DNA from 4 places in the Phyllobacterium sp. A18/5-2 genome. Region 1 is predicted to be linked to each of the others. Evidence: riboswitches for the same ligand, from Rfam matches in the RefSeq annotation. Region 1 holds a riboswitch; each other region holds the start of a gene.
The links. A riboswitch is a leader RNA that binds a small molecule or an ion and turns the genes downstream of it on or off. The one in region 1 is predicted to bind cobalamin.
Positions count from the first base shown of each region.

Region 2: another riboswitch for cobalamin. It lies ahead of N8E89_RS03370 (aromatic ring-hydroxylating oxygenase subunit alpha); the one in region 1 lies ahead of N8E89_RS12330 (ABC transporter ATP-binding protein).
Region 3: another riboswitch for cobalamin. It lies ahead of N8E89_RS01105 (CbtB domain-containing protein); the one in region 1 lies ahead of N8E89_RS12330 (ABC transporter ATP-binding protein).
Region 4: another riboswitch for cobalamin. It lies ahead of N8E89_RS20785 (ribonucleoside-diphosphate reductase subunit alpha); the one in region 1 lies ahead of N8E89_RS12330 (ABC transporter ATP-binding protein).

Region 1 is NZ_CP104966.1:2,485,172-2,492,723, reverse strand. Features, by position in the region: partial or broken gene N8E89_RS12340 (DUF2126 domain-containing protein) at 1-2,910, opposite strand, end outside; gene N8E89_RS12335 (endonuclease domain-containing protein) at 3,312-3,635, shown strand; cobalamin riboswitch at 3,740-3,954, shown strand; gene N8E89_RS12330 (ABC transporter ATP-binding protein) at 4,236-5,036, shown strand; partial or broken gene N8E89_RS12325 (ABC transporter substrate-binding protein) at 5,036-5,982, shown strand; gene N8E89_RS12315 (FecCD family ABC transporter permease) at 6,271-7,293, shown strand; gene cysQ (3'(2'),5'-bisphosphate nucleotidase CysQ) at 7,296-7,552, opposite strand, start outside.
Region 2 is NZ_CP104966.1:674,431-681,982, reverse strand. Features, by position in the region: gene N8E89_RS03395 (Gfo/Idh/MocA family protein) at 1-268, shown strand, start outside; gene N8E89_RS03390 (MaoC/PaaZ C-terminal domain-containing protein) at 541-996, shown strand; gene N8E89_RS03385 (SDR family oxidoreductase) at 1,030-1,764, shown strand; gene N8E89_RS03380 (fumarylacetoacetate hydrolase family protein) at 1,927-2,772, shown strand; partial or broken gene N8E89_RS03375 (L-fuconate dehydratase) at 2,812-4,096, shown strand; cobalamin riboswitch at 4,216-4,416, shown strand; gene N8E89_RS03370 (aromatic ring-hydroxylating oxygenase subunit alpha) at 4,536-5,777, shown strand; gene N8E89_RS03365 (FAD-binding oxidoreductase) at 6,037-7,140, shown strand; gene purU (formyltetrahydrofolate deformylase) at 7,196-7,552, opposite strand, start outside.
Region 3 is NZ_CP104966.1:204,626-212,177, forward strand. Features, by position in the region: gene cobN (cobaltochelatase subunit CobN) at 1-87, opposite strand, end outside; gene cobW (cobalamin biosynthesis protein CobW) at 102-1,154, opposite strand; gene cobU (bifunctional adenosylcobinamide kinase/adenosylcobinamide-phosphate guanylyltransferase) at 1,174-1,692, opposite strand; gene N8E89_RS01100 (CbtA family protein) at 1,724-2,455, opposite strand; gene N8E89_RS01105 (CbtB domain-containing protein) at 2,579-2,758, opposite strand; cobalamin riboswitch at 2,808-3,043, opposite strand; partial or broken gene N8E89_RS01110 (cobyric acid synthase) at 3,101-4,563, opposite strand; gene N8E89_RS01115 (isobutyryl-CoA dehydrogenase) at 4,674-5,840, shown strand; gene mmsB (3-hydroxyisobutyrate dehydrogenase) at 5,870-6,760, shown strand; gene N8E89_RS01125 (hypothetical protein) at 7,089-7,226, opposite strand.
Region 4 is NZ_CP104967.1:462,178-469,729, reverse strand. Features, by position in the region: gene N8E89_RS20815 (TonB-dependent receptor, heme/hemoglobin family) at 1-903, opposite strand, end outside; gene hemP (hemin uptake protein HemP) at 1,128-1,337, shown strand; partial or broken gene N8E89_RS20805 (hemin-degrading factor) at 1,359-2,418, shown strand; gene N8E89_RS20800 (heme/hemin ABC transporter substrate-binding protein) at 2,429-3,310, shown strand; gene N8E89_RS20795 (FecCD family ABC transporter permease) at 3,307-4,434, shown strand; gene N8E89_RS20790 (heme ABC transporter ATP-binding protein) at 4,431-5,222, shown strand; cobalamin riboswitch at 5,271-5,484, shown strand; gene N8E89_RS20785 (ribonucleoside-diphosphate reductase subunit alpha) at 5,594-7,552, shown strand, end outside.

The DNA.
Region 1 (7,552 bases):
CAAAGCGGACCGTGCCGCCGATGGCCCCCTGTTCACCCATGACATGCCACGGCTCCAGCGCCTGCCGCAGTTCGAGTTTGACGCCCTCATTCTCGATTTCGCCGCAGAACGGAAAGCGGAATTCCAGCTGTGCCTCGAACCATTCGGGACGGAAATCGAAACCGTGCTGGCGCAGGTCCGCCAAAACATCGAGAAAGTCCTGCCAGACAAAGGCCGGCAGCATGAAACGGTCGTGCAAGGACGTGCCCCAGCGGACAAAGCTACCCTCGATCGGGCTGTTCCAGAACCGGGCGATCAATGCGCGAACGAGCAGCTGCTGTGCAAGGCTCATGCGTGCATTGGGCGGCATCTCGAAACCACGGAACTCGACGAGCCCCAGCCGGCCTGTCGGACCGTCGGGCGAAAACAGCTTGTCGATGCAAATCTCCGAGCGATGGGTATTACCGGTGACATCGACCAGCAGATTGCGGAAAAGCCGGTCCACCAGCCAGGGAAGCGGCGGCGTACCCCTGCCTGGTAACGGAACCTGTGCCATGGCGATCTCGAGTTCGTAAAGACTGTCGTGCCGCGCCTCGTCAAAACGCGGCGCCTGGCTGGTCGGGCCGATGAACATGCCCGAAAACAGGTAGGACAGCGAGGGGTGGCGCTGCCAGTGCAGCACGAGGCTCTTCAGAAGATCAGGGCGCCGCAGGAAAGGGCTGTTGTTCGGCGTTTCACCGCCGACGACCACATGATTGCCGCCGCCGGTGCCGGTGTGGCGGCCGTCGATCATGAACTTGTCGGCGCCAAGCCGGGTCTGCCGGGCTTCCTCATAGATCGCCGTCGTCGTCTCGACGCATTCGCGCCAGTTGGAGGCTGGATGGATATTCACCTCGATGACACCCGGATCGGGCGCAACGCGGATGACATTGATGCGATGATCCTGCGGCGGCCCATAGCCCTCGATATGGACCGGAAGACCGAGCTTTGCTGCGGCAGCTTCCGCGGCGCCAACCAGTTCCAGATAATCCTCCAGCGCCTCCACCGGCGGCATGAAGACGCTCAGGCGGCCGTCACGCGGCTCGACCGAGATGGCCGTGCGCACCGCGCCGCCGATTTCACCGAGTTCCTGTTCGACGCGCTCCTGTTGAGTGCCTTCGGCCGCGGTGAACGAAGCCACCGCCTGCGGCGCATCCCGCGCGGCCGGAGCTCCCGGTTGCGCTACTGAATCCGGCAGAGCATCGCGGTCGACCGATGGATCGAGCGGGACGATAAAAAGGATATTCCGATGGAGGAACATGCGGAAGAGAGCCAAGCGGCAGACGATAGCCAACAGGCGAATCCCCCGGCACCAGGAAAAGCTTGCCACGACGTGTCTTCCACTTTTCACTGCGCCAGCGCGGGCCGGCGGCTGCCTGGCTGTTCCAGCGCTGCACGGGCAGGACAAAGCCAGTTGGCTCGGTCAGACCGCGCTCGAAGACGCGGGCAATTCGACTGCGCTCTTCGGGGTCTTTAAGCTTTGAATTGGACGGATCGACATTTGCCGGAAGGTTGCCTTCCTTGACGATCCATTCGGCCGGATCCTCATAGGCAGGCGTGACCATCTCGTCTTCGACGCCGAGCACGCTGGCAATCCCGGTGAGAAGCTTTCCGGCATCGTCCGGCTTGACATTCGCCTTGCTGTTTTCCGGCGCAATCAGATCCGGATTGACCCAGATCGGCTTGCCGTCCTTGCGCCAATAGAGCGAAAAGGTCCAACGCGGCAGGCTTTCGCCGGGATACCATTTTCCTTGTCCATAATGCAGAAATCCACCCGGTGCGAAACGTTCGCGCAGACGGCGGATGAGCTTGTCGGCCTTGTCGCGCTTGGTCGGGCCGACAGCGTCCGTGTTCCATTCGCCGGATCTGAAATCATCGATGGAGACGAAGGTTGGCTCGCCGCCCATGGTAAGGCGTACATCCCGCTCCTTCAGAATACTGTCCACCTTTTTCTCCGAGCGCATCCAGCGCGGACCAGGATTCATCGGAGAACGGCTTGGTGATGCGGGGGTGCTCCGAAACGCGGGTGACACGCATGTCAAAGCCGAATTCGACATTGGCGGGTTCCGCCATGCCGGAAATCGGTGCGGCGTTACGATAATGCGGCGTAGCGGCAAGCGGCACATGACTTTCGCCTGTCAAAAGGCCCGACGTCGGATCGAGACCGATCCAGCCGGCGCCCGGCAGATAGACCTCGCACCAGGCGTGAAGATCGGTGAAATCCTTGTCGGTACCGGCAGGTCCGTCGAGCGAAACCAGATCAGGCTTCAGCTGGATCAGGTAACCCGAAACAAATCGCGCGGCGAGCCCGAGATGACGCAAGGCCTGCACCAGCAGCCAGCTCGAATCGCGGCAGGAACCGGTACGCACGTTCAGCGTCGTCTCGGGTTCCTGCACGCCCGTTTCCATGCGGATGACATAGCCGACCTCGCGCTGGATGCGCGCATTGAGATCCACCACAAAGTTCACGGTGTTGGTTGGTGTGCGATCGATCGTATCGAGAAACGCTTGCAGCAGCGGTCCGGCCGGTTCCGGCTTCAGATAAATCGAAAGGTCTTCGCTGATGTCTTGCGGATAGGTAAAGGGCCAGGTCTCCGCGACCGGCTCGACGAAGAAGTCGAACGGATTGTAGACAGTCATATCGGCGACGAGATCGACCTCGATCTTCAGCTCCGTCACGGGCTCCGGAAAGACGAAGCGGGCCAGGAAATTGCCGTAGGGATCCTGTTGCAGATTGACGAAATGATTGGCCGGACTGACCTTCAGCGAATGGCTCAACACTTTCGTGCGGGAATGCGGCGCGGGCTGAAGGCGGATGATCTGCGGCCCCAGCATGATGGGACGGTCATATTTGTAGTGCGTCAAATGATAGACTGCAGCGTGAATTGCCATGTCGCCTCAAATTGTTCTTCTAAATGCGCGTTCCCGAGAAACCTAGCGTACTCTATTGCGCAGTTCACGTCTTTAAATGCGGCTCTGCCAAATATTTTAGCACAATTAGAATTTGCCGCATTTACAAGCGTGCAGCGGCCAGTCGACCCACAACCCGCAACGTCATGCTGTTCACAACAATGCAACCTTGCATTCGTTGCCGCTCGCATTAAACCGAGCGACAGTTAGCGCATAACTTAAGGGCACCGCTTATCTCCCCCTTTGTGGGGGAGAAAGGATTTTCCTGGATTTAGCCTCTTTGCTAAATCCTTGGAAAATCCAAGAGAGGGGATTGAGAGATCCGTCAAGACACACCTCCAATCATTCGAACATACGCGCGGAAAATGCGCAGGGATGCAACTTTGGCGGAGAACATCCTGTGGCAAGCAATCCGAAACAATCAATTGGGCGGTTTGAAATTCAAACGGCAAGCGCCGCTTCTCGGCTACATAGTGGATTTCGCCTGCTTCAGATCAAGGCTGATTATAGAACTGGATGGGAGTCAACATTCAGGGTCCAACTCAGATGTGGAACGCGATAAATGTTTGAACGCATCAAGTTTCAAAACGCTGCGCTTCTGGAACGATGAGATCATTCGCAATCTGGACGGGGTATGTTCGCAGATTCTACACGAAGCCAACAAGCGACGAAGCGGAGTTCACATTCCCCTCTCGGGCGATTTCTAGCACTTGGCAAGGGCTAAGATGCTGAAATCGCTTTCTCCCCCGCAAGGGGGGGAGATAAGCGCCATCGAGGCAAATGAAACTGATTGCTTTGAGCATTTTTTCCTCTATTGATCGGTACTGATGGTTTCTTCGGCAAGACAACGCCGGAGATGAAAAGGGAACACGGTGAGGCGTACCCAATAGGGACCGAAACCGTGGCTGCCCCCGCAACTGTAAGCGGTGAGCGACGCCTGAACTATGCCACTGGTGATGAGCCGGGAAGGCAAGGCGAAGCCGAGACCCGCGAGCCAGGAGACCTGCCATCGAACCTGAAATTCGAACCGGACGGGGTGTGCCGGGAGCGATGCGATGTTTACCGCTGACGAGGGCCCGGACGTACGGGGCTGCCGGATAGCGGCTATATCTCGCGTGCGTTCCTGATTCCTGTCCTGACAAGTGGGCAGGCATGAACACCCGAACCCTCCCTCATCTGCCAATTCCATCCAGTGATTTCTTGATCACCGGCAAACAGAATCCCTTTACATACGTTATAACATTACTGTACGCATCCGTTACGCCAGTGGAATCCTGTTGCGTTACAATCTGCGGGAAACTTTGCCCATGAGCCATCTTGTCCTCAATGCCGACGCGGTGACATATCGCACCTCCGGCCAGACTCTCGTCGACGCGGCATCCCTGACAGTGGAATGCGGCTCCCGGCTGGCGATCATCGGTCCGAATGGTGCCGGCAAGTCGACTTTTCTGCGTATGCTCGCCGGTCTTCTGCAACCCACATCAGGCGATGTCTATGTGAACGGCAGCAGCATCAGCCGGTTGACGCCGCTTGCACGCGCGCAGCAGTTCGCCTTTGTCGGCCAGACCGACACGCCGGACCTGCAGCTGCTTGTCGAAGACTACGTCTCGCTCGGCCGTATTCCCCATATCGGCACCTTCACCAGGGCAAGGGACCGCGAAATCGTCGCGGAAGCGCTGCATCGCGCCGGGATTTTACCGTTTTCGCGCCGTTCCATTGGATCGCTTTCCGGCGGCGAGCGCCAGCGTGTGCAACTGGCGCGGGCGATTGCGCAAGCTCCCGCGGTGTTGTTCCTTGATGAGCCGACCAATCATCTCGATCCAAAGGCGCGCAGCGAACTCCTGTCGCTGGTGGCGGGGCTGGACGTGACGACAATCGCTGTCCTGCACGACCTGCCGCTGGTTGCGCCATTCGCCACCCATGTCGCGGTCATGCACAGCGCCCAGCTGGTGGCGGCGGGCACCCCCGACGAAACCCTGACGCCGCGCATCGTCAGCGACGTCTTCGACCTTGATGTCCTTCGCCTGCGTCATCCATCACAGGATCGCGAGCTGATGGTGTTCGAAACACCCGAAAAATCCGCACTTACCCACTCACGGAGTATCTGATGAAAAGAGCCGTCCTCGCCCTCGCCTTCGCGCTTCTGTCCGCACCTTCCTGGGCCTTTCCCGTTACCGTCGACAGCTGCGGCAAACCGCTGACCTTCGAAGCAGCACCGAAACGCGCCGTCATCCACGACATCAACATGAGCGAGATGGCATTTGCCCTCGGCCTCCAGCCGTCGATCGCCGGCGTTACCGGGATTACCGGCTGGTACAAGCTGGACGATGCCTTCAAGCAGCAGCAGGGCTCCATTCCGGAGCTCGCCCCCAAATATGCGACCCTCGAAAACCTTGTCGCAGCCAACCCGGATTTCTTCTTCGCCGGCTGGTATTACGGCATGAAGCCAGGCGGCGATGTCACGCCCGATACGCTGGCGCCCCATGGGATCAAGACGCTGGTCCTGACCGAAAGTTGCGTGCATCTCGACAAGAACCGCCCTGCCGCCTCGATGGACCTGCTCTACGGCGACATAACGAAACTCGGCCAGATTTTCGGTAAGGATGCGGAAGCCGAGAAACTGGTGTCCGGCTGGAAGGCGCAGCTTGCGGACATCAAAGAAGAATCAACAACACCGGCGATACCCGTGTTTTCCTTTACGATTCCGGTGAGGACAAGCCGTTCACGGCAGGCAAGTTTGCCATGCCCACGGCGCTGATCAGCGAGGCCGGCGGCACCAACATCATGGCCGACATGGAGACGAGCTGGGGCACCACCTCGTGGGAAACAGTCGCCGCCCGCAATCCGCAGTTCCTCATCCTGCTCGATTATCAGGATAATGCCGGATACCGGAAACTGCTCGACTTCCTCAAGGCGCACCCCGCCATGAAGGAGACCGACGCGGTGAAGAATGAGCGCTTCGTTGCCCTGCGCTATGCCGAGCTGACCCCCGGACCCGCCAACATCGAAGCGATCGAGAAAATCGCCAAAGCAATGCATCCGGAAGCCTTCTGAGTGATTATCTCCCCCTGGTGGCCGAAGGCGGGCCCGGGCGCCTTATCTCTCCCCTTGCGGGAGAGAAAGAGTTTTCCTGGATTTAGCCTCTTCGCTAAATCCTTGGAAAACTCAAGAGAGGGGATTTGAAGCGTACCATCGAAATCCCCTCTCTTGCGATTTCTAACACTTATCTGACGCTAAGATGTTGAAATCGCTTTCTCCCCCACAAGGGGGAGATAAGGGCAGCGTGCTTCCCACAAGGGAGATAATCGGTATCTGACGCCATGAATTAAGAGAACCCTTCCAATGTTTCCCGCTCGAATCAATCAACGCATAATGCTTGCTGCAGGGCTGATGCTTGTCATCGCCCTCGCCCTCTCCTCCATTGCCTATGGTTCGACGGTCATTCCACTGCCGGCGGTATTGAATGCGCTTGCCCATGCGGCCGGATTCAGCGACCTGACAACCAGCGGACCCATCGAGCGCATCGTCGTCGACCTTCGCCTGCCGCGCGTGGTGCTGGGGATTTGCGCCGGTGCGGGGCTCGGCATTATCGGCGCGATGCTGCAGACGGTAACGCGTAACGATCTCGCCGATCCCTTCCTGTTCGGGCTTTCCTCCGGGGCGGCCGCAGGCGCGGTCTCGGTGATCAGCATATTCGGTGACCGCTTCGGCATCTGGACCCTGCCGATCGCTGCTTTCAGCGGCGGCATGCTCGCGGCCATCATCGTGCTGTTGCTGGTGCGCCGCGTGCACGGCCAGGGACCGGAACGTCTGATCCTTGCCGGTCTCGCGGTCTCGTTCCTGTTTGCTGCGCTCACCAACTACATGGTGTTTTCCGGCGATCAGCGCGCCGCCCATTCCGTGCTGTTCTGGACACTTGGCGGATTAGGTCTCGCACGCTGGGATAATCTGCCGCTGGCGATGATCGGCCTCTTCGCCATCCTCGTCTACGCCCTCGCCAACCACCGCAATCTCGATGCGTTTCTCGCCGGCGAGAACACGGCGGAAAGTCTCGGCGTGCGCGTCACCCGCACCCGCAACACGGTGTTCATCGTCTGCGCGTTCTCCACTGCGATTTTCGTTTCGGTGGCGGGCGTGATCGGCTTTGTCGGCCTGATGATCCCGCATATCGCCCGCCGCTTCACTGGCCAGCTGCATGCGGGACTCGTCGTTACCTGCGCGCTGCTGGGTGCAATGCTGATCCTCCTCAGCGATCTTGCTGCACGGCTTCTGCTTGCACCGCAGGAACTGCCGATCGGCATCGTCACTAGCTCCGTCGGGGCCTTCTTCGTGGTGACGACATTGCTGCGCAGGCGGACGGGATAGCTCTAGAGCTTCCCGCGTGCCACGAAGCTGGGGTTGGCGAAATCTGCATCCTCTGCCTGGTTGCGGCGGCCATAGGTGAGCGGCTTGCCGTCGAGCGTCAGCGTTATCCCGCCCGCGGCACGCAGCACCGCGTCGCCAGCCGCCGTATCCCATTCCATCGTCCGGCTGAGCCGCGGATAGATATCCGCTTCTCCCCGCGCCAGCAGACCGAACTTGATCGACGAGCCGACCGACACGCAGTCGGCTATATTGAAATCCT
Region 2 (7,552 bases), 1.8 Mb from region 1:
CAACCTCGACTATCCGCGCGGAGAGCCGGACGAATTGATGATCTATCCGAAGGGTGGCTCCGGCTGGGTCAGCGTTCCGCTGAAGGGCGCGTGGTTTCCGGATGCTTTTGTCGGGCGTATGGCCAACCTGCAGCGCTTTGCAAGCGGCGAGGACAAGGAACTGGTCAGTTCGGTCGAGGATGGCTGGTACACCATGGCGCTGGTCGAGGCTGCCTATCAATCGAGCGCGACGCCGGCAACTCCGCTCGCGCAGAAACCGGAGGCTTAGAACCTTTCATGTCTGGATGGAATCATTCTGCCGGAGGGAATTTGGTTCAAGGTCAAGGGGTTTGGCGAGGCCGATGTTTACCCATCGGACGAAGCCGAAGCCCGAAGGCTTTGGAGCAAATTCACCCGGCCCTTCGGGTTTCCGGCTGGCGGCCACCCACTTTGTCAGGCGGCTTCGTCCGATGCACGTACATCGGCCTCGCCACCTTCCGCGTGGATTGTCTCGCCATCCAGGAAACAGAAATGTTTCCATCCAAACATGAAAGGTTCTAGATGTCCGAACAAGCCATCTATTTCGAGGACTATGAACTCGGCCATATGCGTGTCACGACGGGACGCACCATTACTGAGACTGATTTCGTGGTGCACGCCGGCCATACGGGCGATTTCTTCCCGCACCACATGGACGCGGAATTTGCCAAGACAACGCAATTCGGACAGCGCGTTGCCCATGGCACCATGATTTTCTCCATTGGGGTCGGACTGGCGGCGAGCCTTATCAATCCCGTTGCGTTTTCCTATGGCTACGACCGCCTGCGCTTCGTGCGCCCGGTGTTCATCGGCGATACGATCCGCACGCGGGTAACGATCAGCGCAAAGGAAGACGATCCGAAACGGCCGGACAGCGGACGCGTGGTCGAGCACTGTGAGGTGATCAATCAACGCGACGAAGTGGTATTGGTGGCTGACCATATTTTGATTGCGGAGCGCAAGTCCAAGGGTGCATGACAGGCGCAACAGAGTGCCGAACGGAGAATTAAGATGACAGGTAAGCTTGAAGGTAAACGCGTTCTAATTACAGCTGCAGGGCAAGGCATCGGCCGGGCTTCGGTGCTGGCTTTTGCGCGCGAAGGCGCGATTGTGCATGCGACGGACATCAATGAGCAGCTACTTGATGCGCTGCCAAAGGATGCAGATATCCACCCCCGCAAGCTCGACGTGCTGAAGACGGACGAAGTCAATCAGGTGACCGGCGAGATTGGCGCCATCGACGTGCTGTTCAACTGCGCCGGTTTCGTCCATGGCGGTTCGATTCTCGAAATGCCGGATGCTGATCTGGAGTTTGCGCTGGACTTGAATGTCCGCGCGATGATCCGCACGATCAGGGCGGTTCTTCCGGGTATGATCGAGCGCAAGGATGGCGCGATTGTCAACATGTCTTCGGTTGCCAGCAGCGTGAAGGGCGTACCGAACCGTTTTGCCTATGGCGTGACCAAGGCGGCAGTTCTGGGCCTCACCAAGGCGGTCGCAGCCGATTACATCACCCAGGGTATCCGCTGCAATGCGATCTGCCCCGGCACGGTTGAGAGCCCATCGCTGGAACAGCGCATGCGTGCGGGAGGTGATTATGAGGCAACGCGCGCGGCCTTCATTGCGCGCCAGCCCATGGGCCGTCTCGGACTGCCGGAAGAAATCGCCGACCTCGCCGTTTATCTCGCCGGCGCGACTTATACGACAGGTCAGGCTTACAACATCGATGGCGGCTGGACCGTCTAGGAGACTTTGGGAAATCCACCGCGATGGCCATCTGATGCGATTTTCTACGCTTCCGGTGCTCATGGACGAAAAAGTCCACTGCGCTCCGGTTCTCGAAAACCACACCAGCTGCCTCATCAGGATGAATTCTCAAGCATCTCCAACAAGAAAAAGGAGCAGACGATGAAATTTCTACGATATGGCGAGCCAGGACAGGAAAAGCCTGGCGTTCTCGATGGCAAAGGGCAAATCCGCGATCTTTCTGGCAAGGTGAACGATATTTCCGGGGCGGTGCTTGACCCGGACGCGCTGGCCAAGCTTGGCGATCTGGATGTCGAGAGCCTACCGATAGTCGGCGGCAATCCGCGTCTCGGACCCTGCGTCGCCGGTACCGGCAAGTTCATCTGTATCGGTCTCAACTATGCTGATCACGCCGCGGAATCCGGCATGGCCGTTCCACCCGAGCCAGTAATTTTCATGAAGGCGACATCGGCAATCGCAGGTCCAAATGACGATCTGGTCATTCCGCGCGGTTCGGAAAAGAACGACTGGGAAGTAGAGCTCGGTGTCGTCATCGGACGCACCGCAAAATATGTCACGCAAGGCGAGGCGCTGGATTATGTCGCCGGCTATTGCACGGTGCATGATGTCAGCGAGCGCGCTTTCCAGACGGAGCGTTCGGGTCAATGGACCAAGGGCAAGAGCTGCGACACGTTCGGCCCGACCGGTCCGTGGCTCGTGACCAAGGATGAGGTCGCAGACCCGCAGGACCTTCCCATGTGGCTGACCGTAAATGGCGAGACCATGCAGAACGGCTCGACCAAGACGATGGTCTATGGCGTTGCCTTCCTCGTTTCTTATCTCAGCCAGTTCATGAGCCTGCAGCCCGGCGACATCATCTCGACCGGCACGCCTCCCGGCGTCGGCATGGGTATGAAACCGCCGCGCTATCTCAAGGCCGGCGATGTCGTGGAACTCGGCATCGAAGGCCTGGGCACCCAGAAACAGGTGACGCGCGCCGACGCGTAGGCGCGCTGCACCCTTAGCAACAGATACATGAGGCATATCGTGACCCGCATTACCGATCTTCGCGTTTTTGATGTCCGCTTTCCCACTTCGCAAAGCCTTGACGGGTCGGATGCGATGAATCCGGATCCGGACTATTCGGCGGCCTATGTCGTGCTCGACACCAATGCCGACGGGCTTTCCGGCCACGGTCTCACCTTCACCATCGGGCGCGGCAACGAAATCTGCTGCCTTGCCATCGAGGCGATGAAGCATCTCGTCATTGGTCTGGAGCTCGACTGGGTGAAGGAAAATCCTGGTCGTTTCTGGCACTTCATTACCGGCGACAGCCAGCTGCGCTGGATCGGCCCGGACAAGGGTGCGATGCATCTGGCGACCGGCGCCGTCGTCAATGCGGTCTGGGACCTGCTCGCCAAGGAAGCGAAGAAGCCCGTCTGGCAGCTGGTCGGTGAAATGACACCGGAGGAGATCGTCAACATCGTCGATTTCCGCTACCTGACCGACGTTTTGACTCGTGAAGAGGCTTTGGCAATCCTGCGTAAGGCCCAAAGCGGCAAGAAGGAACGGATCGCGACGCTGAAGGCGGAAGGCTATCCCTGCTATACGACCTCGGCTGGCTGGCTCGGCTATTCGGATGAAAAGTTGCGCCGCCTTTGCCAGGAAGCTATCGATGCCGGGTTCAATCATATCAAGATGAAGGTCGGCCGCGATCTCGACGACGATATCCGCCGCCTGACCATCGCCCGCGAGGTGATCGGACCGGATCGTATTCTGATGATCGATGCGAACCAGGTCTGGGAGGTCAATGAGGCGATCGACTGGGTGAAGAAGCTTGCCTTCGTCAAGCCGTTTTTCATCGAGGAGCCCACTAGCCCCGACGATGTCGCGGGCCACCGCAAGATCTCGCCAGGCGATCAGTCCGGTCAAGGTGGCGACCGGCGAAATGTGCCAGAACCGCATCGTGTTCAAGCAGTTCATCGCCGAAGGCGCCATCGACGTGGTTCAGATCGATTCCTGCCGTATGGGCGGACTGAACGAAGTGCTCGCCGTGCTGCTCATGGCGGCGAAGTACGATCTGCCTGTCTGGCCGCATGCGGGCGGCGTTGGCCTGTGCGAATATGTGCAGCATTTGTCGATGATCGACTACGTCGCCGTCTCTGGTACCAAAGAGGGCAGGGTGATCGAATATGTCGATCATTTGCATGAACACTTCGTCGATCCCTGCAGTATCCAGAATGCGGCCTATATGCCGCCATCGCTGCCGGGCTTCTCGATCGAGATGAAGCCGGAATCGATCAAGCAATATCTGCACAGACCGATGGCCTGAACCGGCAAGGGTCCATGAAACGCGGCGGCAGAGATGCCGCCGTTTTCGTTTACGGATATGTGTCGTCTTGCGTAAATGCGATGTCGTTTCCGCACCTATTCTTTTTCTGTGCCGGATGCTTTTATCGGGACACTTGAGGTGCCGCTTTCTAGGGGAAGCGGAGAATTGGGAAGCCGGTCGAAAACCCGGCGCTGCCCCCGCAACGGTAGTGGAGTAAAACGCGGCAAAATAGCCACTGGGAGTGCACCCCGGGAAGGCGCCGTGAAGCCCGGCAAGGCAACTCCAGAGCCCGGAAACCAGCCCCGAGTGACAACACCGACTGATCGCGGTGGGCGATCAAGGAGCATGATTTTGCGCAGGCAACGCTTGTTGACTGTGCGGACGTTCTTCTCCGTCACCACCAGTCAGTTCTTTGCAGCTGTAAGGGCGAGGACACGACATGGATATTCGTAATGAACTGCTCCGGAATCTTCAAAACCGGAAACCGGGCTACGGACTTGAACAGGCCTTCTATTCCGATCCGGACTATTACCGTCTCGATATGGAAAACATCTTCTATCGCGACTGGCTGTTCATCGGTCATGATTGCGAAGTGGCGAAGCCGGGGAATTATTTCACGGTGCAGGTCGGCGACTATCCGGTTGTCATCGTTCGTGACCGGCAGGGAAAGATCAGAGCCTTCCACAATTCCTGCCGCCATCGCGGTTCACGCGTCTGCTCGGCCGAAAAGGGTACTGCGGCGAAGCTCGTCTGCCCCTATCACCAGTGGACCTATGAGCTCGATGGCCGCCTGCTGTTTGCCCGCCAGATGGGCGATGATTTCGACGCCAGCCAGCACAGCCTGAAGACCGTTCATTGCGAAAGCGTCGGCGGGTATATCTTCATCTGCCTCGCACCCGTTGCGCCGGATTTCGCAGCGACGCGCGCGCTGCTCGAACCCTACCTCGCGCCGCATCGCCTCACCGAGACGAAGGTCGCGTTCCAAAGCTCGATCGTTGAAAAGGGCAACTGGAAGCTTGTCTGGGAAAACAATCGCGAGTGCTATCACTGCGTCGCCAACCACCCTGAACTGTGCAAGACCTTCCCGGAGGCGCCGAGTGTCACGGGTATTCAGGGTTCCAAGGACGATCCGGAAATCGTCGCGCATTGGGACAAGTGTGAAGCCGTTGGCCTGCCGAGTGTCTTCCGTATTGCCGAGGACGGCCAGTACCGCGCGACGCGCGTGCCACTGTTGCGCGATGCCGAGAGCTATACCTTGAGCGGCAAGCGTGCCGTCGGCAGGCAGCTTAGCGATGACGTCAATGCCAAACAGATCGGTTCGCTGCTGCTCTATCATTACCCGACAACATGGAATCACATTCTTGGCGATCATGCGATCTCGTTCCGCGTGCTGCCGCTCGGTCCCAATGAAACGCAGGTCACCACCAAATGGCTGGTGCACAAGGATGCGGTGGAAGGCGTCGACTACAATATCGAAGAACTGACGCATGTCTGGCTGGAGACCAACGACCAGGATCGCCGTATCGTTGAAGAAAACGCCTTCGGTATCCGTTCGCCCGCCTACGAGCCTGGCCCTTACTCGGTTGAGCATGAAGGCGGTGTGCTGCAGTTCCTCGAATGGTACAGCAATGCGATGGAGACGCGTCTCTCCGGCGACAAGAAACTCAGCAGGGTAGCTTAATGACGAGAGCGAGAGTGGGCCATATTGCGCCAGTTCTGTTTCTCGGATGGCGAGACAGCCCACGAGAAAGGTGGCGAGGCCGATGTCTTTCCATCGAACGATGCCGCCTGACAAAGTGGATGGCCGCCAGCCAGAAACCCGAAGGGCCGAGCGAATTCGGGCCAAATCCTTCGGGGCTCGGCTTTGGCCGCACAACCAGTGCGACCGCGCCAATCCCCTCGACCTTGTCCGCGAATTCTCTCCGGCAGAACGGTGCAATATGACCTACTCTCGCTCTGGGGGTGTTCCTCAGAACTATCCACACCTCGACCAGATGCAGCCGTGGAATGACCGGCTGCATCTGCTTGAGTGCCTGTCAATTGTTGAGGAAGCGCCCAATGTGAAGACCTTCACCTTCAGGTCGGACAATCAGAACTGGTTCCGCTATGAGCCGGGCCAGTTCATGACTTTCGAACTGCCGGTGCAGCCCGAAGCGGTGCTGCGCACCTATACGCTCTCCTCCACCCCGTCGCGGCCCTTCACCATCGCTGTGACGGTCAAGGCGCAGGAGGATAGCATCGGCACGCGCTGGATGCTGGATCATTTGACACCCGGCGTGCGGCTCAAGGCATTCGGCCCGCTTGGCGATTTCTCCATGCGCAAACATCCGGGCGGAAAATATCTGTTTATCTCGGCCGGATCCGGCATTACCCCGATGATGTCAATGACCCGCTGGATGCATGATTGCGCGCCGCAGAGCGACATCAGTTTCGTCACCTGTGCGCGCCGCCCCAGCGATATCATTTTCCGCAAGGAACTCGAATATCTCATGAGTTGCATGCCCAACCTGAAGCTCGCCTTCCTCATCAAGGAACACGAGATGGGCCAGGTGTGGACCGGCATTCGCGGCAGGCTCGAAGCACCAAAACTGCCGCTGCTCGCCCCGGATTTCAAGGACAGGACAATATTCTGCTGCGGACCGGAAGGGTTCATGCGCGATGTCCGCACCATGCTGGAAGCATCGGGTTTCGACATGAACCACTATCATCAGGAAAGCTTTGGTCCCGCCGCCGAGCCGGTTTTGCCGATGATGGATGACATCTCGACAGAAGCTGTCGAGGCGGCATCGACCGTCACATTCTCCATGTCGGGAATGGATGTGCCATGCGTTGCAGGCGACACGATTCTGAAAGCGGCGCGCGGCGCCGGTATCCGAATCGCAGCGGCCTGCGGATCCGGTCTCTGTGGCACCTGCAAGGTGATGAAGATTTCCGGTGAAGTCGACATGGACCATAATGGCGGCATTCTCGACGAGGAAATCGACGAGGGTTATGTCCTCGCCTGCTGCTCCAAGCCACTCGGCAATGTCGAAATCGAGGCTTGAGAAATCTCTAAACTCAGCCTGATGGGCATCTACCCATCAGGCCAAGCCGCTCGTCTTAAAACACCACGGTCTTGTGGCCGTTGAGCATGACGCGGGATTCGAGGTGCTTCTTCACCGCCCGTGCCAGCACCCGGCTTTCGATATCGCGGCCGGTGGCCACAAAATCCTCGGCGCTCATCGCGTGGCTGACCCGTTCGGTCTCCTGCTCGATGATCGGACCTTCGTCGAGGTCCGGGGTGACATAATGCGCGGTGGCACCGATCAGCTTGACACCGCGCTCATGCGCCTGGTGATAGGGCTTGGCGCCCTTGAAGCTGGGCAGGAACGAATGGTGGATGTTGATCACCTTGCCGAACAGCCGCTTCGACAGATTGTCGGACAGCACCTGCATGTAGCGGGCGAGGATGACGAG
Region 3 (7,552 bases), 1.4 Mb from region 1:
AAACAGCACATCCCCCGGCGTCTGGCCGAGATCAACCGCCTCGGTGCCTTCGGCTATGGTACCTTTCTGGGCAAGCAGGAGATGCATTCAGTTTCCTCTAATCAGGCCGCTGCGGCATTCATTGCACTTGAGATGGCCGCCGTGTCGATATCGTGCAGACCGATAACAACCAGTCGCGTCTGGCGCTCTTCACCCGGATGCCAGCTGCGGTCGAAGTAGTGTTCAATCCGCGAACCCACCGCTTGCACGACAAGGCGCATCGGCTTGCCAGGTACGTTGACGAAGCCCTTGAGCCGCAGAACATCATGGTCGGCAATCACGCTCTTCAGCTTCTCGACAAATGATTTCGGCTCGGCCACCGGACCAAGCCCGACGACGAAGCTTTCGAATTCGTCGTGGTCATGTTCTTCGCCCGCTTCGTGTTCCATCTCATGATGCGATTTGCGGTTGGCGATATCGTCCTCGGTGCCCACGCCAAGTCCGAGCAGCAACTGATTGCTGAGTTTACCGAAACTCGCCGGAACCATGTTGAGCGCGCGTATTGACCGGCTCTGTACATCGTTTTTGACCGCGTCGAGCTGAGCGCCGCTGATGAGGTCGGTTTTGTTCAAAATGATGAGATCGGCGGCCCGTATTTGGTCCTCGAACAGTTCCTCAAGCGGGCTGTCGTGGTCGAGCGATTCATCCTGGACACGCTGCGCGTCGACTTTATCGTGGTCGTCGGCAAAGCGGCCTTCCGAAACGGCGGCAGCGTCGATGACCGTGACGACACCATCGACGGTCACCTGCGTCTTGATTTCCGGCCAGTTGAAGGCCGCAACCAGCGGCTGCGGCAATGCGAGGCCGGAGGTCTCGATCACGATGTGATCCGGACGGTCGGGACGGTCAAGCAATTTGGTCATCGTCGGGATGAAGTCATCGGCCACAGTGCAGCAGATGCAGCCATTGTTGAGCTCGATCACATCCTCATCGCGGCATGCCTCGATACCGCAGCCTTTGAGCAGACCGCCATCGACGCCCAGATCGCCAAATTCATTGATGATCAGTGCGATGCGCTTGCCATTGGCATTCTCGAGCAGGTTGCGGATCATCGTCGTCTTGCCCGAGCCGAGGAAGCCGGTGATGACCGTTGCCGGAATCTTTTGATCAAGCATCTTTTGACCCTGCATGTTCTTATCCCTTCATTTTGAGCGGCAGTCCTGCTGCCACGAAATAGACAGTTGCCGCGGCCCCGGCCACGGCTTGATGGAGGCGCCCCGCATGATCGCGAAACTCGCGCGCCATGCGGTTTTCCGGAACGATTCCCAGACCCACCTCATTCGATACGAACACCAGGGGCCCCTTGAGTCGTGGCAGCACGGCCACAAGCTCCGCCGTCTCCGCCTCTATATCGCGCTCCGCCATCATCAGATTGGTGAGCCAAAGTGTGAGACAATCGACAAGGACCGCTCTGTTGCCAGCGGATTCGCTTTGCAAAAGGCCGACCAGATCGAGTGGCACTTCAATCGTCGTCCAGGCGGAGCCGCGCCGCGCTTTGTGCAGCCCTATCCGCGCAGACATTTCATCGTCCCACGCTTTGCCGGTGGCCAGATAGACAGCTTCCAAACCGGATGCTTCAATCAAACCCTCGGCAAAAGAAGATTTACCGGAACGCGCACCGCCAAGGATAAAGGTGACCCCATGTCCTAACATTGCCGGGGGCCTTTTGGGGGTGGAATTATCATCAGGCATCCAGCTCCGATGCCGCATAGTGCTGAATGGCCCAGCCCAGCGCCGTTCCAAGCACAACCCAGAAAAACAGGTTGGTCGCCAGCGTTGATACAGCAAATTCCGACGCGAGCGTAGGTGGCACGGGTGACGAAAGATCTTCTGCTTCCGGTGCACCATAGACATGCGGCGCAACGATCAGCGCAACACCCAGGACCTTGGCCCAAACCTCCTCGCGAAGGACGAGGAGATAGACGCCGCCTGCTGTGAGAAAGACGGTGACAAGCCACCAGGCCTGCCGCGCGGCGAGATCGGGGGCAGGCATTGCCGGCAATTCCGGCGCAAGGCTGAATGCGGGTGCGAAATTGAAGATGAAGAAACCTGCGAGACCCCAGTAAACCCCGTTCTGCAGTGTAATCTTCCTGCCGAGAATAAGCGCTGCAGCACCTGTGATGAGTGCAAAGCCTGCACCGGCAACCAGGTTGATCAGTAGCGTATTGCCGAGTCGTCCAAATGGAAGCTCAGGTCCCGCCTCCTCTTCTTCGTGCGCATGCGGAGCGACGGCAGCTGGTGCGCTTTCCGCCGTGGTCGCCGCAGCAGTGTCATGGCTATGTTCGTGTCCGCCGGCATTTTCATATTCCTCGGCGTGAAGAATGAGCGGAACAACCCGCACATACATGGCCGGCGTCAAAAGGATACCAGCCAACAAACCAGCTACGATCGTAGCCAGAAGATATTTTACCAACATGAGATCTGCTCCCAATCCCTAAAGCAAGATGCCGGGTACGCAAAAACGTCCCGGGCAAACAAACCGTATTTTTCAATGCGTAAGCGCTGGCGGCTGAATCAGTCTATCCAGCCGTTATCAGCCTTAGTGGCAAGGGAATCCGTATGAATGGCGGGTGTCATGCGCTGTGTCATGCAGCGTTTCGGAATGGGACAGGCCGACGCCATAAATTATGAACACGCCGAGCATCAGCGAAAATACCGCCGTTGTCAGACGCGTAGCGAGGGGGAGCGAAATCGTAGTCGAAGTACGTGCAGCAGCCATAACAACCTCCGTGTAGGGCCTTGAAGGGACAATCCCCTTCGGTTTTCGGCACTATTGCCCTATGACTGGCAGGTCTCCTGGCTCGCGGGTCGCAAGATCAATGCCGCCTTCCCGGTTTCCCAGTGGCTGCCGTCGGCTTTCGCTTCTGGCACTGACATTGACCCTCGCCGCTCTACAGTCGCGGGGTCGGCTGCGGTTAGGCCGCCCTGATGGGTACGGCCGTCACATTCCCTTTTGATCCCTTGGCCTTTGGCCGATGCGGGAACCAATCATGGGTTGAACGTTATTCATCAAGCGCCAGAAATGTCAAACAGATCTGCGACACCAACGCCGCCTGCCGCGTCATCGCTGCGATTTTGCCTTCAACAATGCGTCAATATCGAGAACTTCAGCCAGTTGGCCGGCTATCGAGATCGAGGGCCGCATCCACTCTGGCGCGATAGTCAAATGACTCGGCCGCAATTCCCATGGATCGTAACAATGCCGCTCTGAAGTCATCCGCCCCGAATATCCCATGCAGATAAGTACCAAAGACTTTGCCGTCCACGGACGCAGCACCGTCTGCAGTGCCATTGATGCGCGCTGTCGGACGCTCGCAGTCCGGGCCCGTCGTTCTACCGAGATGGATTTCATAGCCCTGCAAGGGAAGATCGAATTGCAATGAATGCGCCTCGACGTTGCGCACAGTCTTTTCCGGTTCCATCACCGTGTCGATATCAAGATGGCCCAGCCCTTCGGCTTCCGTGACACCGCCTTCGATTCCATCGGGATCGCGAACGGTCCAGCCGAGCATCTGATAGCCACCGCAAATGCCGATGATGTGGCCGCCGCGCCGCCTGTGCATGTCGAGATCGCGATCCCAGCCATTTTCCCGGAAGCGCAACAGATCGCCAATCGTCGACTTTGAACCCGGTATGATTACCAGTCCTGCGTCCGCTGGCAACCTTTCGCCGCTGCGGACCATCACGACGTCCACCTGCGGTTCCGCCATCAGCGGATCCAGATCGTCAAAATTGGCAATGCGATCGAGAACGGGGACTGCGATCTTCAGCGCCCGCCCCTCACCCTTGACCAGCCGCTCCAGGACGACAGAGTCTTCCGCAGGCAAATGGGAGGCATCCCTTAACCACGGGACAACGCCGAATGACGGCCAGCCGGTGAATTGGGTTATCGATTTCAGCCCCTCGTCGAAAAGGGAAACGTCGCCGCGAAACTTGTTGATGATGTAGCCGATGATCATATCGCGATCTTCAGGCTGAAGGATCGCGTGCGTGCCAACGATCGACGCGATCACGCCACCCCGGTCGATATCGCCAACCAGGACGACCGGAACATTGGCGCGGGTGGCAAAGCCCATATTGGCAATATCACCGGCACGCAGGTTGATTTCCGCAGGTGAGCCCGCCCCCTCCACGATTACCAGATCGGCGCCATCGCAAACAACATTCCACGACGCCATCACCGCATCGAGCAGCTGCGCCGTTGAATTTCTGATAATCCCTGCCCTTGGCCTGTCCCCAGACCTTGCCCTGAACGATGATCTGACTGCCGGTTTCCGATTGCGGTTTCAGCAGCACCGGATTCATGTGCACCGAGGATGGCACGCCACAGGCAAGTGCCTGCAGCCACTGCGCCCGGCCGATCTCGCCGCCGTCGTCGCTGACAGCAGCATTGTTCGACATATTCTGCGGTTTGAAGGGACGTACTTTCAGCCCGCGATTGCGGGCAAGGCGGCAAAGCCCGGCCACCAGGACGGATTTACCAACGTCAGAGCCGGTTCCTTGCAACATGATTGCGCGTGTCATGCGCTTTGAGTAGCGGATATGTCTTTCTCTTCCTAGCCCCACCGAAGACGTTGCACGGCTTGGAGCATGGGATAGAGTGGGGAACAACTAAGAATAAAGGGAGGTTAGCCATGGATAGCAGCGTGGAATCCGCGTCGGGCCAGTTTGAACTCAACGAGGATCAATTGGCTATCCAGGACATGGCACGGGCTTTTGCAGCAGACCGCGTAGCGCCCAATGCACTCGCCTGGGATCGTGACAAGCATTTTCCGGCAGATGTCATTCGGGAAACCGGGCCGCTCGGCATGGGTGGCATTTATGTGCGCGAGGATGTGGGTGGCTCCGGGCTGAAACGACTGGATGCAGTGCTGATCTTCGAGGCGCTATCAGCCGCATGCCCGGCATTCTCGGCGTTCATATCGATTCACAATATGGGAACATGGATGATCGATCTTTTCGGCAATGAAGAGCAGCGTCAGCGCTTCGTGCCGCGATTGACATCCATGGAATGGCTGGCGAGTTACTGCCTGACCGAGCCAAATTCAGGTTCCGACGCTGCCGCACTCAAGACACGCGCCGTGCGTGACGGCGATCATTATGTGCTGAACGGCGCCAAGCAGTTTATTTCCGGCGCGGGCGATTCGGACGTTTACGTCACTATGGTACGGACCGGCGAGGATGGACCGAAGGGAATCTCCGCATTGGTTGTTCCAAAGGACGCACCCGGCCTGTCATTTGGCGCCAACGAATACAAGATGGGCTGGAACATGCAATCGACCAGGCAGGTCATCTTCGACAATTGTCGCGTTCCGGTAGCAAACCGGCTTGGCGAGGAAGGCGACGGTTTCCGCATCGCAATGGGCGGGCTCGATGGCGGACGCTTGAATATCGCCGCCTGTTCGCTCGGTGGCGCGCAGTCCGCACTCGACAAGGCGATTACTTATGCGGCTGAGCGCAAGGCATTCGGCAAGGCGATCAACCAGTTCCAGGCCTTGCAGTTCAAGCTCGCCGACATGGAGACCGAGCTTTCCGCCGCGCGGATGCTGCTCTATACCGCCGCGTCGAAGCTCGACCACAAGACACATGACGCCTCGAAATGGTCGGCAATGGCCAAGCGATTTGTCACCGATACCGGGTTCAACGTCGCCAATGACGCACTGCAAATCCATGGAGGCTATGGCTACCTGCACGACTATGGCATCGAAAAAATCGTCCGCGATCTGCGTGTTCACCAGATTCTGGAAGGCACCAACGAAATAATGCGGGTCATCATCGCCCGGCATATGACGGGCCGTTAAACAAAATTATATCAGGGAGAAACGTTGCGATGACAACAGTCGCTTTTATCGGTCTTGGACATATGGGCAATCCAATGGCCGCCAATCTTGTGAAAGCCGGACACACGGTTCTTGGCTTTGACCTGTTGCCAGAAAACCTGGATACGGCCAAAGGCAACGGCGTAACAATCGCCGCCAACGCCGAGGCTGCTGTCGCCGACGCCGAGGTCGTCATTACCATGCTACCGGCGGGAAAACACGTGCTGTCGGTTTATGAATCCGTTGTCAAGAGCGCTAAAAATGGCGCGCTTTTCATCGATTCCTCGACAATTGACGTCGATTCGGCGCGCAAGGCTCATGATATCGCGCAAAAGAATGGCTTGCTGTCGGTAGATGCCCCCGTATCCGGCGGCATTGGCGGCGCCGCGGCCGGTACCTTGACCTTCATGGTCGGCGGCAGCACAGAGGCATTCGTCAAGGCCGAACCCGTCCTGAAGCAGATGGGAGCCAGAATTGTCCACTGCGGCGAAGCGGGCAACGGTCAGGCAGCGAAAATCTGCAACAACATGATCCTCGGCATTTCGATGATCGGGGTCAGCGAGGCTTTCGCACTCGCGGAAAAGCTTGGCCTTTCGCATCAGGCCCTCTTCGATGTTGCCTCCACCTCCTCCGGTCAATGCTGGTCGCTGACCACCTATTGCCCGGTACCTGGACCTGTACCGGCCTCCCCTGCCAACAATGGCTACAAGCCCGGTTTTGCCGCGGCGCTGATGTTAAAAGATCTGAAACTTTCGCAGGAAGCCGCCAACAGTGTTGGCGCAGCGACACCGCTTGGTGCGCATGCCGAGGAGATTTATGCGCAGTTTGGTGCGGCGGGTAATGAAGGTTCTGATTTTTCAGGCATCATCAATTATTTGCGTGATGCAAAGCGCCAAGGCTGATTATCACAAAGAAACGCCCGGAAAGTTCCAGAATTTAGATTTGATTAAGTTCTCGATAACCTCGCGGTAACGATGTCCGGTTAAAACTTTACAGGTGAGCAGACCAAGACCCTGCTCCCTGCTCCGGATCAGGTACTGCGTACCGGAGTCGTTATTTCTGCCAGGGTATCGTTCGGCGGAAAGCCATGCGTAATTTGGCAAAAAACCGCACTGTTCCATCACGGACAGGGCGGTTTTTTGATATGGACGCTATAGATCAGCCTGCATAGAAAAACCGCTACCTTTTTTGAAGGCAGCGGTTCTCGAGTTGAACGGCCTTAGCCGTAAATCAGCCGGCCGAACGGGTCCAGATGAAGGACAGCGCAGAGCCAATGCCGCTCTTCGCGTTGCCGGAAGGCGCGTTACGCTTTTCGGTGGCATTCCACGAAATGTGTACGCGGTTGTTGCGGTTAAAAATATAGAGCATTTCTGCACCTCGATGAGTAAACTGTTGTTGCCACTCAAATGCGCTCTTTGCCTAATGTTTGATCAGGAAATTTCGCCACAGCGTGTCGCATTTACAGTAATCACGCATGCAAATTTGCATGGCAGGTATGCCAAAGCCACTTGTCTGCCTTAACACCTTGGGCAGTTTGGCTAAAAAAGTATGCTCGCCTTGGCGTGACGCTAATGGAAAAGCCATATTCAGCGCCGCTGCCACCATGTACGACAGGAAAAATTGCCTAAAACGTTGATCTTTCGTTTGTTCGTTTGTTACGATGCGTCGATGACAATGTACCGTCTGACATCGCA
Region 4 (7,552 bases), on a different replicon from region 1:
GGTACCAAAGCCGCTATCGGTCTGCGAATATTCCTGATCGTCCGTGTCGCCCTGCCAGCGCTGATAGGAGAGGCGGATTGTCTGCTCGTTGCCGTCACCGAAACGATACGTGCCCTTGGCCAGGCTGGACCATGATTCAAATTCCGAGCCAGGAATATCGTCGCCATTGCCGTCCTTGAAATCGTTGGACTGGCGGTAATTGCCCATGCCGAGGAATTCGAAATTCTCGTTGATTCGCGTCGCATAGATGGTTGAGCCGAGAAGGCCGGTGCCATTGGAATCATAGGCGCTCTTCACACGAACCGCATTGTTCTGGCCATCGGCCAGAAAGTCCGCCGCATCCTTCGTCGTCAAATTTATGACGCCGCCGAGCGCGCCGGAACCGTAAAGTGTCGACGAAGCCGGCCCGCGCAGCACCTCGACCTGCTTGTAGAGTTCGGGATCGCTGAAGAAAGATCCCATGCGATACTGTTCGTAGAATTTCGGTGTGCCATCGACGTTGATGATGATCTTGGATTCGTCCGCCGCTGCGGCCGCGCCGATGCCGCGAATGTTGAATGCCTCCCCGAAAACGCGGTCACTGCCGATGGCTGTCACGCCCGGTACATCGCGCAGCGTGTCACCGATCGTTTGTGGCTGATCCTGGTCGATCTGTTCCTGGTCGATCACCGTCACCGCCTGCGGTGTATCGATGGCGATCTTGTCGACGCCGGCGCCGATCACGAGGCGCTGCAACAGCGTCACGCGCCCCTTCTTGGTCGCCTCACCTTGAACCGGCTCATTTGTTTCCGTTCTCTGTTGCGCCTGCTGCGCCCCGGCAACATGCACTGCGGACATTATCGCCATTGCCGATCCGCCAAGCAAAGCAGTGATATTTCGTGCCACCAGCCCCATAATTCTCATTCTCTCCAGGAGTTCAGTTCGTCGCTGGCTGGCCGGGAGAGCTTCGTGCCGATGCTCCAATGCTTGCTTGCAGTTTTTGTCTTTTTAGAAGGTCACGGTAAACTTGACTCATTGACTCTTCTTTTGATTGAGTAATAAATATGACAATACGAGTCAAGTTTAATTCACCGGAATAATGCGGGCGGCATTGTTCCGGACAAAACCAACCGAAAAGGCCAATTGCCATGTCCCGGCGTCAAGTCATCGATCTGCAGGTTCGTCTTCCGAATTTGACACCAATTCGCACCGATTTTGCCAAACCGATGCAGCAAGACATTCGGATATTCGGCAGCGATATTCTGTTCGATGGCTCCAATGAAGTCGGCATCGAGCATGCCGGATCGCTTTACCGGCTGAAAATCACCCGTCAGGGCAAACTGATCCTGAACAAATAACGAAGTAAGTGGGCTTGAAACATGACCGAGACTGTAAAACCGACACCCGAAGCGATCCGGCAGGCGAGGGCGGACAATCCGAAGATGCGCGAGCGCGACCTTGCGCAGCAACTCGGGATTTCCGAGGCCGATCTGGCAGCCGCCTACTGCGGGATCACCGTCGTTCACATCAGCCCGCGCATCGAAACTTTCCTGACCGAGATCAAATCGCTTGGCGAAGTTCTGGCGTTGACGCGCAATGAAAGCGCCGTCCACGAGAAAATCGGCGTCTACGACAAGCCTGTCGTCGGCAAGCATGCCTCGATGCTGCTTGGCGCGCAGATCGACATGCGCCTCTTCCCGACTTCCTGGGCGCATGGTTTCGCTGTGGAAAAAGAGGATGGCGATACGGTCCGCCGCAGCCTGCAGTTCTTCGACGCCGCCGGCGAGGCGGTCCATAAAATCCACCTCCGGCCAGCGTCCAATCTGCAGGCCTATAACGCATTGGTGGCCAAGCTCCGGCTCGACGATCAGTCGCAAATGTTGGAACTGGCATTGCTCCCGAAGCCCGAGGAAAAGACCCTTGAGATCGGGGAACTTCGATGCTTCAGGCCTGCGCGACCGCTGGACCCAGATGAAGGACGTGCACGAATTCTTGGCCATCCTGCGTTCGCTCAAGATGACCCGCCATCAGGCGGTGCAGGTGATCGGCCAGGATTATGCCTGGCAGCTCGACTCCGGAGCACTGGCAGCGATGATGCACCATTGCGCCCAGGAGCATATTCCGATCATGTGCTTCGTCGGCAATCGCGGCTGCATCCAGATTCATTCAGGACCGGTAAAGTCGGTCAAAGCCATGGGCCCGTGGATCAATATCCTCGACGAAACTTTCCACCTGCATCTGCGCACCGATCACATTGCCGAGGTCTGGGCCGTGCGCAAGCCGACCAGGGATGGCCACGTCACCTCGCTCGAGGCCTATGGTTCCGAAGGCGAGATGATCATCCAGTTCTTCGGCAAGCGGCATGAGGGAGCCGGTGAGCGCAGCGATTGGCGCCAGTTGATCGAAGGCCTCCCGCGTCTGATGCGCGCCGCAGCATAGGGAAATGACCATGACATTCAGACTTCCGATCATCGCCGGCGTTCTTGGTCTTCTATCCTGGTCCGGCGCCACCTTTGCCGAAGAAATCACCGGCCGTGTTGCCGATGCGAGCCGCGTGGTGTCGATCGGCGATTCCATCACCGAGATTGTCTATGCGCTCGGCGAAGAGGGGCGGCTGGTCGGGCGTGATTCGACCAGCACCTATCCCGATGCGGCCAGCAAGCTGCCGGATGTGGGCTATATGCGCGCGCTGTCACCGGAGGGTGTGCTGTCGATCAACCCGACCGCGATCATCGCCGTCGAGGGCAGCGGTCCGAAAGAAACCATCGAGGTTCTCAAGAAGGCGAGCGTCCCCTTCGTCTTTGTGCCTGAAAAATATACCGCCGCCAGCGTAGCCGAGAAAATTCGCACCGTCGGCAAGGCGCTTGGTGCCGATGCCAAGGCGGAGAAGCTTGCAAAGCAGGTCGAAGCCGATCTTGCCGTCGCTCAGGCCGAGACGAAGGAGATCACGGCCCGCAAGCGCGTGCTCTTCATCCTCAGCGCCAAGGACGGCAAGATCATGGGCTCCGGGACCAAGACGGCTGCCAATGGCATTATTGAACTTGCTGGCGCGGAAAATGCCGTCACGCAGTTTGAGGGTTATAAGCCGCTGACTGATGAGGGCATCATAACGGCAAAACCGGACGTCATTCTCGTCATGGATCGCGGCGGCGATCACGCCGCTGCCAATGCCGAGCTTCTCGCCAACAGGGCCATAGCGGCAACACCTGCAGGCGAGGCCAAGAACATCGTGCGCATGAACGGCCAGCTCCTTCTCGGTTTTGGTCCGCGAGCGGCAAAGGCAGCACACGATCTCGCCAGGGCAGTTTACGGCAACGAAGTGAGCCCATGAGCTATGACGTCTTGATCAAGTCAGCCGCCCCGCGATCGACGTTGGCTGGCGGCAAAACACGCGCGCAAGGTGACCGGTCGTTTCTGGCAAAGAGCTCGATCCTGGTGCTTTGCCTGGTTCTCGTGGCAACGATCGTATTGAGCCTTGCCGCTGGCGCATCTGATGCGTCGATTGTCTCGCTCATCGGTGCATTGTTCACCGGCATTGACAGCACCGCCGATGCGTTGTCATTGCGCGACCGGATCATCATCTATGACATCCGCCTGCCGCGCGTCATTCTGGGCGCACTGATCGGCGCCTCGCTCGCCGTTTCCGGCGCGGTCATGCAAGGCCTGTTCCGCAATCCATTGGCCGACCCCGGCATTGTCGGCGTGTCGGCAGGTGCCGGCCTCGGTGCAGTCAGCATGATCGTCCTCGGCGGCACATTCCTTGCCCCTTTGATCGCTCTGTTCGGTTTCTACGCCCTGCCGCTCGCCGCCTTCTTCGGGGCGCTCGCCTTCACGCTGATTCTTTATCGTGTCGCCACGCGGCGCGGGCAGACATCCATCGCCACCATGCTGCTTGCCGGCATCGCTCTCGGCGCCATGGCCGGTGCCTATATGGGCGTCCTCGTCTACATCGCCGATGACCGGCAATTGCGCGATCTCACCTTCTGGGGGCTGGGCTCGCTTGCTGGTGCCAACTGGGTGAAAATTGCCGCTGCCGGTCCGTTCATTGTCTCGGCATTACTGATCTCGCCCTTTCTCGCCCGCGGTCTCAACGGCCTTGCTTTGGGTGAAGCGGCAGCAAGCCATCTTGGCATTCCCGTCCAGCGCTTCAAGCGCATCGCGATTGTTGTGGTCGCCGGAGCAACCGGTGCATCCGTTGCCGTCAGCGGCGGCATCGGCTTCGTCGGCGTGGTCGTCCCGCATCTGCTGCGCCTGATGATCGGACCCGATCACCGCTACCTGCTTCCGGCCGCCGCCCTGCTCGGCGCTAGCCTGCTGCTGCTTGCCGATGCGGTCAGCCGCACCATTGTCGCTCCATCGGAATTGCCGATCGGCATCGTCACCGCCGCTGTCGGCGCGCCGTTCTTCCTTTGGATATTGCTGCGCCGCCGCGGCATTCTGGATCTACGACAATGATTGAAGTTTCCGACATTTCCGTTTCCCTCGGCAAGAAAAAGATTGTTGAGAATGCCAGCTTCAATGCCGAGGCGGCTCAGTTCACGGTGATTGTCGGGCCAAATGGTTCGGGAAAAACAACGCTGATGCGCGCGCTGTCAGGCGATCTGCCCTTCACGGGGCGCATCGCCATCAACGGATTTGCAATCAACCGGCTGAAGCTCTGGCAAATGGCAGCGATGCGGGCGATCCTGCCGCAATCGACACAACTCTCCTTTCCTTTCACCGTTCGCGAAATCGTCAAGCTCGGACTGATCAGCGGCCGCTCGGGTGCCGCGCGGCGTGAGGCGGAAGACCTGCCGGATGAAGCGCTGGCGCTTGTCGATCTCGCGGGATTTGGCGGCCGTTTCTATCAGGAGCTGTCCGGCGGAGAGCAGCAGCGGGTACAACTTGCTCGCGTCCTTTGTCAGGTCTGGCACCCGCTGCTCGACGGCCAGCCGCGCTTTCTCTTCCTCGATGAGCCGGTCTCCAGCCTCGACATCAAGCATCAGCTGATCATCATGCAGATCGCCCGTGCGTTTGCTCAGCGAGGCGGCGGGGTGATCGCCATTTTGCATGACCTGAACCTCACTGCGATGTATGCCGATCGTGTCGTCGTCATGCATGGTCGCCGGATCGATTCTGTCGGAACGCCTGCCGAAGTCCTGACCGACGAGCGTATCCAGCGCGTCTATGAATGCGCGCTCAAGGTGGGTGCCTTACCCGCCACGCAGGTGCCGTTCATATTGCCGCAATCAGCTGCACTATGAATTGTCAGGAGAGATTATCTACCTATTGACACTTTGCAATGATTTGGTACTAAATATAGATGTTCCGGTTCTTTCAATCGCAAGATTGGGAGCTAAGAGGGAAGCCGGTGAGGTGGTCATTTCCACCAATGCCGGCGCTGCCCCCGCAACTGTAAACAGCGAGTTGTTGTCGCCTAAAGGTCACTGGAGTGTTGCTTCGGGAAGGCCAGACAGCAGCGCCGACCTGTGAGCCAGGAGACCTGCCGAAACATGATGAACGTCCACGGGCGGGGTGTCCCGGTGTGTCGCTTGCAATGGTTGGCGTGCCAAGCTGACCAGCTACATTGCAATGCGTGCGCTCGACCTTTGCCCCCAACATTTGGGGTAAACACATGTCTTTGTCTGTCGAAATCACACGCTCCGGCGGCACAGCGCCAATTGGTGCCAGCGAAACACCGCAACCAACCGGACCGGCTTACCGCGTCATCCGCCGCAATGGTTCGGTTACACCCTTCGATCCGCTCAAGATCACCGTTGCGCTGACCAAGGCGTTTCTCGCCGTCGAAGGCAGTGTCGCTGCCGGCTCGCGGCGCGTGCATGATGTGGTCGAGGCGCTCACCGCCGATATCGTCGCTACGCTGAAGCGGCGCAGCGCGGAGGGCCGCCTGTTCCACATCGAGCGTATTCAGGATCAGGTCGAGCTCGCCTTGATGCGCAGCGAAAATCACAAGGTGGCGCGTGCCTATGTGCTCTACCGCGAAGAGCGGGCGCAGGAACGTGCGAGGACCGCCACTGAAAACGCCAGCGATACTGGTCCAAGGTTCACGATCACACAGCCCGATGGCAGCAGGGAGCCACTCGATGACGACCGTCTCGCGCGTGTCATCGACGAAGCCTGCGAGGCGCTGGAGGGTGTGCAGGCCGCTGCTGTCCTCACCGAGACCCGCCGCAATCTCTACGATGGCATAACGCTGGACGATCTGTCCCTCGCGCCGATCCTTGCGGCGCGCACCCTGGTCGAGACCGACCCCAATTATGCCTTCGTCGCCGCGCGCCTGCTTCTCGACAAGCTGCGCCGCGAGGCGCTGGGCTTTGTCTTCGGCAGGCCGCAACAGGCGACCCAACATGAGATGACCAAGCGTTATGCCGACTACTTCGCAGCCTATGTGAGGGCCGGTATTGATGCCGAACTGCTGGATGGCGAACTCGCGCGCTTCGACCTGACCCGCATTTCCGCCGCTCTCAAACCGGAACGCGACCTGCAGTTCCAGTATCTCGGCCTGCAGACCCTTTATGACCGCTATCTGCTGCAGACGGGCGGCATACGTTTCGAATTGCCGCAAGCCTTCCTCATGCGCGTCGCCATGGGGCTCAGCCTTCGTGAAATCGATCGCGAGGCCCGCGCCATCGAGTTCTACGATGTTTTGTCCTCGTTCAATTTCATGGCCTCGACGCCGACGCTGTTTAATGCCGGTACCCAGCGCGCGCAATTATCCTCCTGCTTTCTGACCACCGTCGCCGACGATCTCGACGGGATATTCAAGGCGGTGAAGGACAATGCCTTGCTTGCAAAATATTCCGGCGGCCTTGGCAATGACTGGACGCCGGTGCGCGGGCTCGGCGCCCATATCAAAGGGACGAACGGGACAAGCCAGGGCGTGGTGCCATTCCTGAAAGTCGCAAACGACACGGCAATTGCGGTCAACCAGGGCGGCAAGCGCAAGGGCGCGGTCTGCGCCTATCTGGAAACCTGGCACGTCGACATCGAAGAGTTTCTCGACCTGCGCAAGAATACCGGCGACGATCGCCGCCGCACCCATGACATGAACACCGCCAATTGGGTCCCGGACCTGTTCATGGCCCGCGTCGAAGCGGACGAAGACTGGACCCTGTTTTCCCCCGACGAAACGCCTGAGCTGCACGACCTTTATGGTGCAGCGTTCAAGACCAGATACGAATTCTATGAAGCCAAGGCGGCACGCGGCGAGATCAGGATCTTCCGCACCGTGCGCGCACTGGATTTGTGGCGGCGCATCCTCACCATGCTGTTCGAGACCGGTCACCCGTGGGTGACATTCAAGGACGCCTGCAACATTCGTTCGCCCCAGGGCCATGCGGGCGTTGTGCATTCATCCAATCTTTGCACGGAAATCACCCTCAACACCTCGAAGGACGAGGTCGCCGTGTGCAATCTCGGTTCGGTTAACCTTGCAAATCACGTGACACCGCATGGCCTCGATCTGGAGCAGCTTTCCCGCACCGTTTCGACTGCCATGCGCATGCTGGACAATGTCATCGACATCAATTTTTACACCATTCCCGAGGCGCGCTATTCGAACCTGCGCCATCGT